Regions from separate parts of the Streptomyces sp. NPDC057616 genome, predicted to be linked through region 1. Evidence: riboswitches for the same ligand, from Rfam matches in the RefSeq annotation. Region 1 holds a riboswitch; the other holds the start of a gene.
The links. A riboswitch is a leader RNA that binds a small molecule or an ion and turns the genes downstream of it on or off. The one in region 1 is predicted to bind thiamine pyrophosphate.
Positions count from the first base shown of each region.

Region 2: another riboswitch for thiamine pyrophosphate. It lies ahead of thiO (glycine oxidase ThiO); the one in region 1 lies ahead of ACFU97_RS30900 (thiamine ABC transporter substrate binding subunit).

Region 1 is NZ_JBHVGU010000028.1:69,065-73,289, forward strand. It holds gene ACFU97_RS30890 (ABC transporter ATP-binding protein) at 1-131, opposite strand, end outside; gene ACFU97_RS30895 (ABC transporter permease) at 132-1,733, opposite strand; gene ACFU97_RS30900 (thiamine ABC transporter substrate binding subunit) at 1,778-2,857, opposite strand; TPP riboswitch at 2,945-3,052, opposite strand; gene rlmN (23S rRNA (adenine(2503)-C(2))-methyltransferase RlmN) at 3,088-4,194, opposite strand.
Region 2 is NZ_JBHVGU010000048.1:43,064-47,288, forward strand. It holds gene pknB (Stk1 family PASTA domain-containing Ser/Thr kinase) at 1-159, opposite strand, end outside; gene ACFU97_RS39965 (thiazole synthase) at 278-1,072, opposite strand; gene thiS (sulfur carrier protein ThiS) at 1,076-1,276, opposite strand; gene thiO (glycine oxidase ThiO) at 1,273-2,427, opposite strand; TPP riboswitch at 2,425-2,536, opposite strand; gene ACFU97_RS39980 (hypothetical protein) at 2,590-2,931, shown strand; gene ACFU97_RS39985 (NAD(P)/FAD-dependent oxidoreductase) at 2,977-4,218, shown strand.

The sequences.
Region 1 (4,225 bases):
AGCGTCGACTTGCCGCTGCCGCTGGGCCCGAGCACGCACACGATCTCGTGCTCGGCGACCTCGAGACCGACGGCGTCGAGCACGGCCCGGCCGCCGAAGCGGACCGTCGCGTCCTGAAGGCTCAGCAGCATCTAGAACTCCCCGGTCCGGTCCGTACGGAGCCGCTCCAGCACCAGCAGGGCCACCGCGCACACCACCATCAGAATCGTCGAAAGGGCCATCGCCTGGCCGTAGTTGAGCTCTCCCGGGCGCCCCAGCAGCCGCGCCACGGCGACCGGCAGCGTCGGATTGTCGGGGCGCGCGATGAAGACGGTCGCGCCGAACTCCCCCAGCGACACGGCGAACGCGAATCCCGCCGCGACCAGCAACGCCCGCCGCACCAGGGGCAGATCGACCTCCCGCCACACCCGCCACGGCGACGCCCCGAGCACGGCGGCAGCCTCCCGCAGCCGCGCGTCCACGGCCCGCAGCACCGGCAGCATGGTCCGCACGACGAAGGGGACGCCCACCAGCGCCTGCGCGAGCGGCACCAGGATCCAGGAGGAGCGCAGGTCGAGCGGCGGCTTGTCGAGGGCGATCAGGAAGCCGAAGCCGACCGTCACCGCGGACACGCCCAGCGGCAGCATCAGCAGCGCGTCGAAGCCGCGCACCAGCCGGCCCGCGTCCCGGCGGGCGAGGGCCGCGGCGGCCAGGGCGCCGATCAGCACGGCGACGGCGGTGGCGGCGGCCGCGTACTGCAGGGAGTTGCCGATCGCCTCGATCGGCGGGACGAGGAAGGTGCCGCCGTCGTCGCGGGTCAGCGACCGGTAGTAGCCGAAGTCCGGGGCGCCCAGCGACCGTTGCACCAGCACGGCGAGCGGCAGCACGAGCAGCACGGCGACGGTGGCCAGGACGCCGGCGAGCAGCCCCCACTCCCGGGCCCCGCGCGGCCGTCGCGCGGTCACGGACGCGTCGACGAGCCGCAGGGCCGTCTCGCGCCGCCGTACGGTCCAGGCGTGCACCGCGAGGATCACGCCCACCGCCAGGAACTGGACGATGGTGAGCACCGCGGCGGTGGAGAGGTCGAAGATCTCGGACGTCTGCCGGTAGATCTCCACCTCGAGCGTGGAGAAGGTGGGCCCGCCCAGGATCTGCACCACGCCGAAGGAGGTGAAGGTGAAGAGGAAGACCATCAGCGCTGCCGCGGCGACGGCGGGCGCGAGCGCGGGCAGCGTCACCCTCCGCCAGGCCCGCAGCGGCGAGGCGCCCAGCATCCGCGCGGCCTCCTCCTGCCGCGGGTCGAGCTGGCTCCACAGGCCGCCGACGGTCCGTACGACGACGGCGTAGTTGAAGAAGACGTGCGCGAGCAGGATGGCCCACACGGTGGTGTCGAGCCGTACGCCCCACCACTCGTCGAGCAGTCCCCCGCGTCCGACGAGCGCGAGGAAGGCCGTACCGACCACGACCGTCGGCAGGACGAACGGGACGGTGACGACGGCCCGCAGCACCTGCTTGCCGGGGAAGTCGAAGCGCGCGAAGACGTAGGCGCCGGGGAGCGCGATCAGCAGCGTGAGCGCGGTCGAGGCAAGCGCCTGCCAGGTGGTGAACCACAGGACGTGCCGGATGTCGGACTGGGTGACGACGTCCGCGATCCGGCCGAACTGCCAGGCCCCGTCGACCTTGAGCCCGCGCGCCACGATCGCGGCCACGGGCCAGGCGAAGAACAGCGCGAAGAACGCGACGGGCACGGCCATGAGGCCGAGCCGCGCCGCGCTCCCCGAGCGACGGCCGCGGACGGCTACTTCAGTACGAGTGACGTCCACGACTTGACCCACTGGTCACGGTTCTCGGCGATCTTGCCGGGCGCCATCTTCTCCGGGTCCCCGGCCGGCTGCCCGAACTTCTGGAACTCGGCCGGGACCTGCGCGGCCTCCCGCACCGGGTAGACGAACATGTTCAGCGGCATGTCGTCCTGGAACTCCTTGGTGACCAGGAAGTCCAGGAGCGCCTTGCCGCCCTTGGCGTTCTTGGCGTTGCTGAGCAGACCCGCGTACTCGATCTGCCGGAAGCAGGTGCCGTACGACGTCCCGGTCGGCGCCGTCTTCGGCTTCGGGTCGGCGTAGATGACCTCGGCGGGCGGCGAGGAGGCGTAGGAGACGACGAGCGGCCGGTCGCCCTTGGCCTTCTTGCCGCCGGCGGAGCCGGAGAACTCCTCGTTGTAGGCCTGCTCCCAGCCGTCGACGACCTTCACGCCGTTGGCCTTGAGCTTCTTCCAGTAGCCCTGCCAGCCCGCGTCGCCGTACTTCGCGGCGGTGCCGAGCAGGAAACCGAGGCCGGGCGAGGAGGTGGCGGCGTTCTCGGTGACGAGGAGGTTCTTGTACTGGGGCTTGACCAGGTCGTCGAACGACTGCGGCGGCGTCAGCCTGTGCTTGCTGAAGTACGCCTTGTCGTAGTTGACGCAGATGTCGCCGGAGTCGATGGGCGTGACCCGGTGCTTGGCCTGGTCGACCCGGAACTCCGGCAGGATCATGTCGGAGCCCTTGGCCTCGTACGACTGGAAGAGGCCGTTGTCGAGCGCCCGCGAGAGCAGGGTGTTGTCGACGCCGAAGAAGACGTCGCCCTGCGGGTCGTCCTTGGTGAGGATGGCCTTGTTGACGGCCTGACCGGCGTCGCCGTCCTTGAGGACGTGCACCTTGTAGCCGGACTGCTTCTCGAAGTCGGCGAGCACGCTCTTCGAGACGGCCCACGAGTCGTGGCTGACGAGGGTGACGGACTTGGAGCCGGCGGACCCGCCGCCGCCGGACGAGGACCCGCACGCGGAGAGGGTCACGAGTCCCAGCCCGACGACCAGCGCCGCGAGCTTCCTGTTGTTGTTCACCGAATTCCTCCTGGCTGACCAGGAAGAGACGCGGCCCTGCCCGGGACCGGCGGACAGGGCCGACGGCTCCCGGGCAGGGCGCAACAGCTTGAGTGATCACCGAACTTCCTACCCAGAATGACCTGGGCAAGGTTCAGAGGGTCTGCGGCCCGGTTGCCGCACTCTCAGCGCTGTGGCGCTCCCCTGTCGGAATATGCAGATGTGTGTACGGGTGTTCGTACCGGCTCAGGTTACCGCTCGGTGGCCGCGAGCTGACCGCAGGCCCCGTCGATCTCCTGCCCACGGGTGTCCCGGACGGTCACCGGTACACCGTGTGCGGCGATGGCCTCGACGAAGGCCTTCTCGTCCTCGGGCCGGGAGGCGGTCCACTTCGAACCGGGCGTCGGGTTGAGCGGAATGAGATTGACGTGCACGGGCTTGCCCCGCAGCAGCCTCCCGAGCCGGTCTCCCCGCCACGCCTGATCATTGATGTCGCGAATGAGCGCGTACTCGATGCTCAGCCTGCGCCCGCTCTTCTCGACGTACTCGAACCCGGCGTCGAGGACCTCGCGCACCTTCCACCGTGTGTTCACGGGGACGAGGGTGTCGCGCAGCTCGTCGTCGGGGGCGTGCAGCGAGATCGCCAGCCGGCACTTCAGGCCCTCGTCGGCGAACCGGTGGATGGCCGGCACGAGCCCGACGGTCGACACGGTGATGCCGCGCTGGGACAGCCCCAGCCCGTCCGGGGCGGGGTCGGTGAGGGCCCGGATGGCCGTGATGACCCGCTTGTAGTTGGCGAGGGGCTCGCCCATGCCCATGAAGACGATGTTGGACAGCCGGGCCGGCCCGCCGGGCACCTCGCCGTCCCGCAGCGCGCGCATCCCGTCCACGATCTGGTGGACGATCTCCGCGGCGGAGAGATTACGGTCCAGCCCCGCCTGCCCGGTGGCGCAGAACGGGCAGTTCATCCCGCATCCGGCCTGCGAGCTGATGCACATGGTGACCCGGTCCGGGTACCGCATCAGCACGGACTCGACGAGCGTCCCGTCGAACAGCCGCCACAGGGTCTTGCGGGTGGTGCCCTGGTCGGTCGACAGATGCCGTACGACGGACATCAGGTCCGGCAGCAGAGCCTCCTGCAGCCGACTGCGCGAGCCGGCCGGGATGTCGGTCCACTCCGCCGGGTCGTGCGCGTACCGCGCGAAGTAGTGCTGCGAGAGCTGCTTGGCGCGAAACGGCTTCTCCCCGATCTCGGCAACCGCCTCCTTGCGCTCGGCAGGCGAAAGATCGGCAAGATGCCGCGGCGGCTTCTTGGCTCCGCGGGGGGCTACGAAAGTGAGTTCTCCGGGCTTTGGCATGGCTGTACCAGTGTCGCAGACGAACGGTGGT
Region 2 (4,225 bases), on a different contig from region 1:
GAGCGTCGGGTGCATCACCTTCAGCGCGAGCACACGGTCCAGGCGGGTGTCCAGGGCCCGGTAGACCGTGGCCATCCCGCCGACCGCGATCCGCGCGTCCACGCGATAGCGCCCGTCGAGCACCTGCCCGACCAGAGGGTCCTGAAGGGTCGTATCCACGCAGGTGAGTGTACGAGCCGTGACCGACAAGGCCGTCCGTTCCTGCCGGATCGGGGCGTGACTGCAGCCGACCTGTGACGGACCTCGCACCCGTTTCCGGGGCCCGTCGAACGCGCGTTCAGAAGGCGGGACGCTCGGGATCCAGGTGCGCGCGCCCCTGGTGCGGCGAGGACGCCTCGGCGAAGTGACGGCGCGGAATGCGGCCCGCCCGGTACGCCAGCCGGCCCGCCTCCACCGCGTGCTTCATGGCCTCGGCCATCAGCTGCGGCTCCTGCGCCCGCGTCACCGCCGAGGCGAGCATCACACCCGCGCACCCCAGCTCCATCGCGAGCGCCGCGTCCGAGGCCGTACCGGCGCCCGCGTCCAGGATCACCGGCACGCACGCGTGCTCGGTGATCAGCTGGAAGTTGTGCGGGTTGCGGATGCCGAGACCGGAGCCGATGGGCGAGCCGAGCGGCATGATCGCCGCGCAGCCGGCGTCCTCCAGCTTCCGGGCGAGGACGGGGTCGTCGTTGGTGTACGGCAGCACGGTGAAGCCGTCGTCGACCAGGGTCTCGGCGGCGTCGAGCAGCTCGATCGGATCGGGCAGCAGGGTGCGCTCGTCGGCGATCACCTCGAGCTTGACCAGATCGGTGCCGAGGGCCTCGCGCGCCAGCCGCGCGGTCAGCACCGCCTCCCCGGCGGTGAAGCAGCCGGCCGTGTTCGGCAGTACCCGGATGCCGAGCCGGTCCAGGACGGAGAGCACCGAGCCGTGCACCGAGGGGTCCACGCGCCGCATCGCGACCGTGGTCAGCTCCGTGCCGGACGCCACCAGCGCCCGCTCCAGCACGTCGAGGCTCGGGGCACCGCCGGTACCCATGATCAGGCGGGACGTGAAGGACGTACCGCCGAGGGCGAAGGGATCGTCGGCCATGGGTCAGCCTCCTTGGACGGCGGTGAGGACCTCGACGCGGTCCCCGTCGGAGAGGGGCGTCGCCGGCCACTGCGCGCGCGGGACGACGGTTTCGTTGAGGGCGGCGGCCACGCCGGAGGGGGCCGGGGTCAGCGTCCGCACGACGGTGTCGAGAGCGGTGCCGGAAGCGAACTCCCGGGGCTCCCCGTTGACGGAGATGTTCATACGGGCTGCTCCACGCGCGCGAAGCGCCTCGGGGTGAACGGGCGGGCCTCGTCCGGCAGTTCACCGGTGGTCAGGACGTGCGCCATGGCGTCGCCGGTGACCGGCGTGAGCAGCACGCCGTTGCGGTGGTGCCCGGTGGCCAGCAGGAGCCCGGGCAGCTGCGTCGGGCCGAGCAGGGGCGCGTTGTCGGGGGAGCCCGGGCGCAGACCCGCGCGCGTCTCCGTCAGCGGCAGCTCGGTGATGCCGGGGACCAGTTCGTGCGCGTCGCGCAGCAGCTCGTAGACCCCGCCCGCGGTGACCGTCGTGTCCCAGCCGAGCTCCTCGGTGGTCGCGCCGATCACCAGCTCGCCGTTCTCGCGCGGCACCAGGTAGACCTGGCTGCCGCGCACCACCGCGCGCACGGTGCGGCTCAGGAAGGGCGCGAACCGCCGCGGCACGGTCAGCCGCAGCACCTGCCCCTTCACCGGCCGCACTGGCGGCAGCACGTCGTCGGGGACACCGGGGAGCCGCCCGCTGAGGCTGCCGGCGGCCAGCACCACCTGGCCCGCGCCCAGTTCGGTGCCGTCCGCCGTGGTGACACCGCGGGCCCGGTCGCCCGCGACGTGGAAGCGCTCGGCCCACTGGCGGTGGAAGACCACGCCCGCGTGCTCGCACGCGGCGACCAGCGCGCGTGCCAGCCGCCGCGGGTCGATCTGGTGGTCGCCGTCGACCCGGAGCCCGCCGCGCACGCCCGGCGCGAGCATCGGCTCCAGGCGCCGGCAGTCGCGGCCCGACAGCCACTCCGACTCCAGCCCCGACTCCCGCTGCAGGGCGTGCAGTTCGCGCAGATGGGCGCGGTCGTCGGCGTCCAGCGCGACGGCGAGGGTGCCGCACCGGCGGTAGCCGAGGTCGTGGCCGGTGAGCTCGGTCAGCTCGGCCGCGAACTCCGGATAGCGGCGGGCCGAGGCGAGGTTCAGGCCGAGCAGGGTCTGCTCGCCGTAGTGCAGTTCGGTGACCGCGGCGAGCATCCCGGCGGCCACCTGCGCGGCACCGCCCCCCGGTTCGGGATCCACGAGGGCCGTGGCGAACCCGCGCTGCGCGGCGCGCCAGGCCGTGACCAGGCCGATGATTCCGCCCCCGACGACGAGGACGTCCGACATACGTGACGGCATGGGCGTCCAGCCCCTCCCTTCGCCGGCATGACCCGGATCAGGTTCGTACGGTCGGAGGCCGCCAGCCTCCCTCTCAGCCCGGTGCGTCCGGGCTCCCGCGAGTGCTTGTACGTTGGCCACCCTAGCCCGACCCTCCGCGCCTCTGTAAGGGAGCCTCCCGCCATGCCCCGCTCGCTGGACGGACTCGTCCTCGCCCCTGTCGCCGACCAGGCCCCAGGTCAGGTGGGTACGCGGACCCGGTTCACGTACCACGAGAAGGACGGCGAGATCTGGGCCGCGTACGCGGGCGGGGACGTCGTACGGGGCCATCTGGTGGGTACCCGGGACGGCGACCGGCTGGACTTCCGGTACGTGCAGCTCAAGCGCGACGGGACGACGTCCTCGGGGCACTGCGTGTCCACGGTGGTGGAGCTGCCGGACGGGCGCGTGCGGCTGGAGGAGACCTGGGAGTGGGAGTCGCAGAGCGGCAGCGGCACCAGCGTTGTGGAGCAGGTCACTGAGTGAGCACGACTGCTGACTGACATTTTGTCAGTTGGCTAGGGTGATCAGGTGAGCGAGCAGACGCAGGAGACGGGTGGATCGCCCTCGCGGCGCGTGGTCGTGGTGGGTGCGGGCATGGCCGGTGTGCAGTCCGCGGTGGCGCTGCGCGAGCAGGGCTTCACCGGCCGCGTGACCCTGATCGGCGCCGAGCCCCACCAGCCCTACGACCGGCCCCCGCTCTCCAAGGCCGTCCTGCTCGGCAAGTCCGAGGGCTCCGCCTTCGACGTCGACTTCGAGGCGCTCGGCATCGAGCTTCAGCTCGGGTGCGAGGTGCTGGGCCTGCGCCCCGCCGAGCACGAGCTGGACACCGAGGCCGGTCCCGTCCGGTACGACGTCCTCGTGCTCGCCACCGGTGCCGAACCGATTCGGCTGCCGGGCGCCGAGGGCGTCCCCGGCGTACATCTGCTGCGCACCCTGGACGACGCCGAGCGGCTGCGGCCCGTCCTCGCCCGGCAGCACGACATCGTGGTGGTCGGCGCGGGCTGGATCGGCGCCGAGTTCGCCACGGCCGCACGCGAGGCGGGCTGCGCGGTGACCGTCGTCGAGGCGGCGGACCGGCCGCTCGCCGGCGCCCTGCCCGCCGAGGTGGCCGCGCCGATGGCCCGCTGGTACGCCGACGCCGGTGTCGAACTGCGCACCCACGCGCGCGTGGAGCGCGTCGAGCCCGGCGCGGTCGTCCTCGACGACGGCTCGCGGCTGCCCGCGGGCGCGGTCGTGGTCGGCATCGGCGCCCGCCCCGCCACGGCCTGGCTGAGCGGCTCCGGCATCGAGCTCGGCAGGCACCACGAGGTCGTCGCCGACGCCCATCTGCGCACCTCGGCACCGGACGTCTACGCCGTCGGCGACTGCGCCTCCTTCCCGTCGGGGCGCTACGGCGAGCGCCTGCTCGTCCACCACTGGGACAACGCCCTCCAGGGGCCGCGGACGGTCGCCGAGAACATCGTCGGCGGCAGCACCGGGGTGCCGCCGGCCGTCTACGACCCCGTCCCGTACTTCTGGTCCGAGCAGTTCGGCCGTTTCGTCCAGTACGCCGGTCACCACGCCTCCGCCGACACGACCCTGTGGCGCGGCGACCCGGCCGGGCCCGCCTGGTCCGTCTGCTGGCTGCGCGAGGGCCGTCTGGTCGGCCTGCTCGCGGTCGGCCGGCCCCGGGACCTGGCGCAGGGCAGACGGCTGATCGAGGCCGGCACACCGATGGACGCCGAGCGCATCGGCGACCCGGCCCGGCCCCTGAAGGCCGCCACGGCGTAACGCGCGA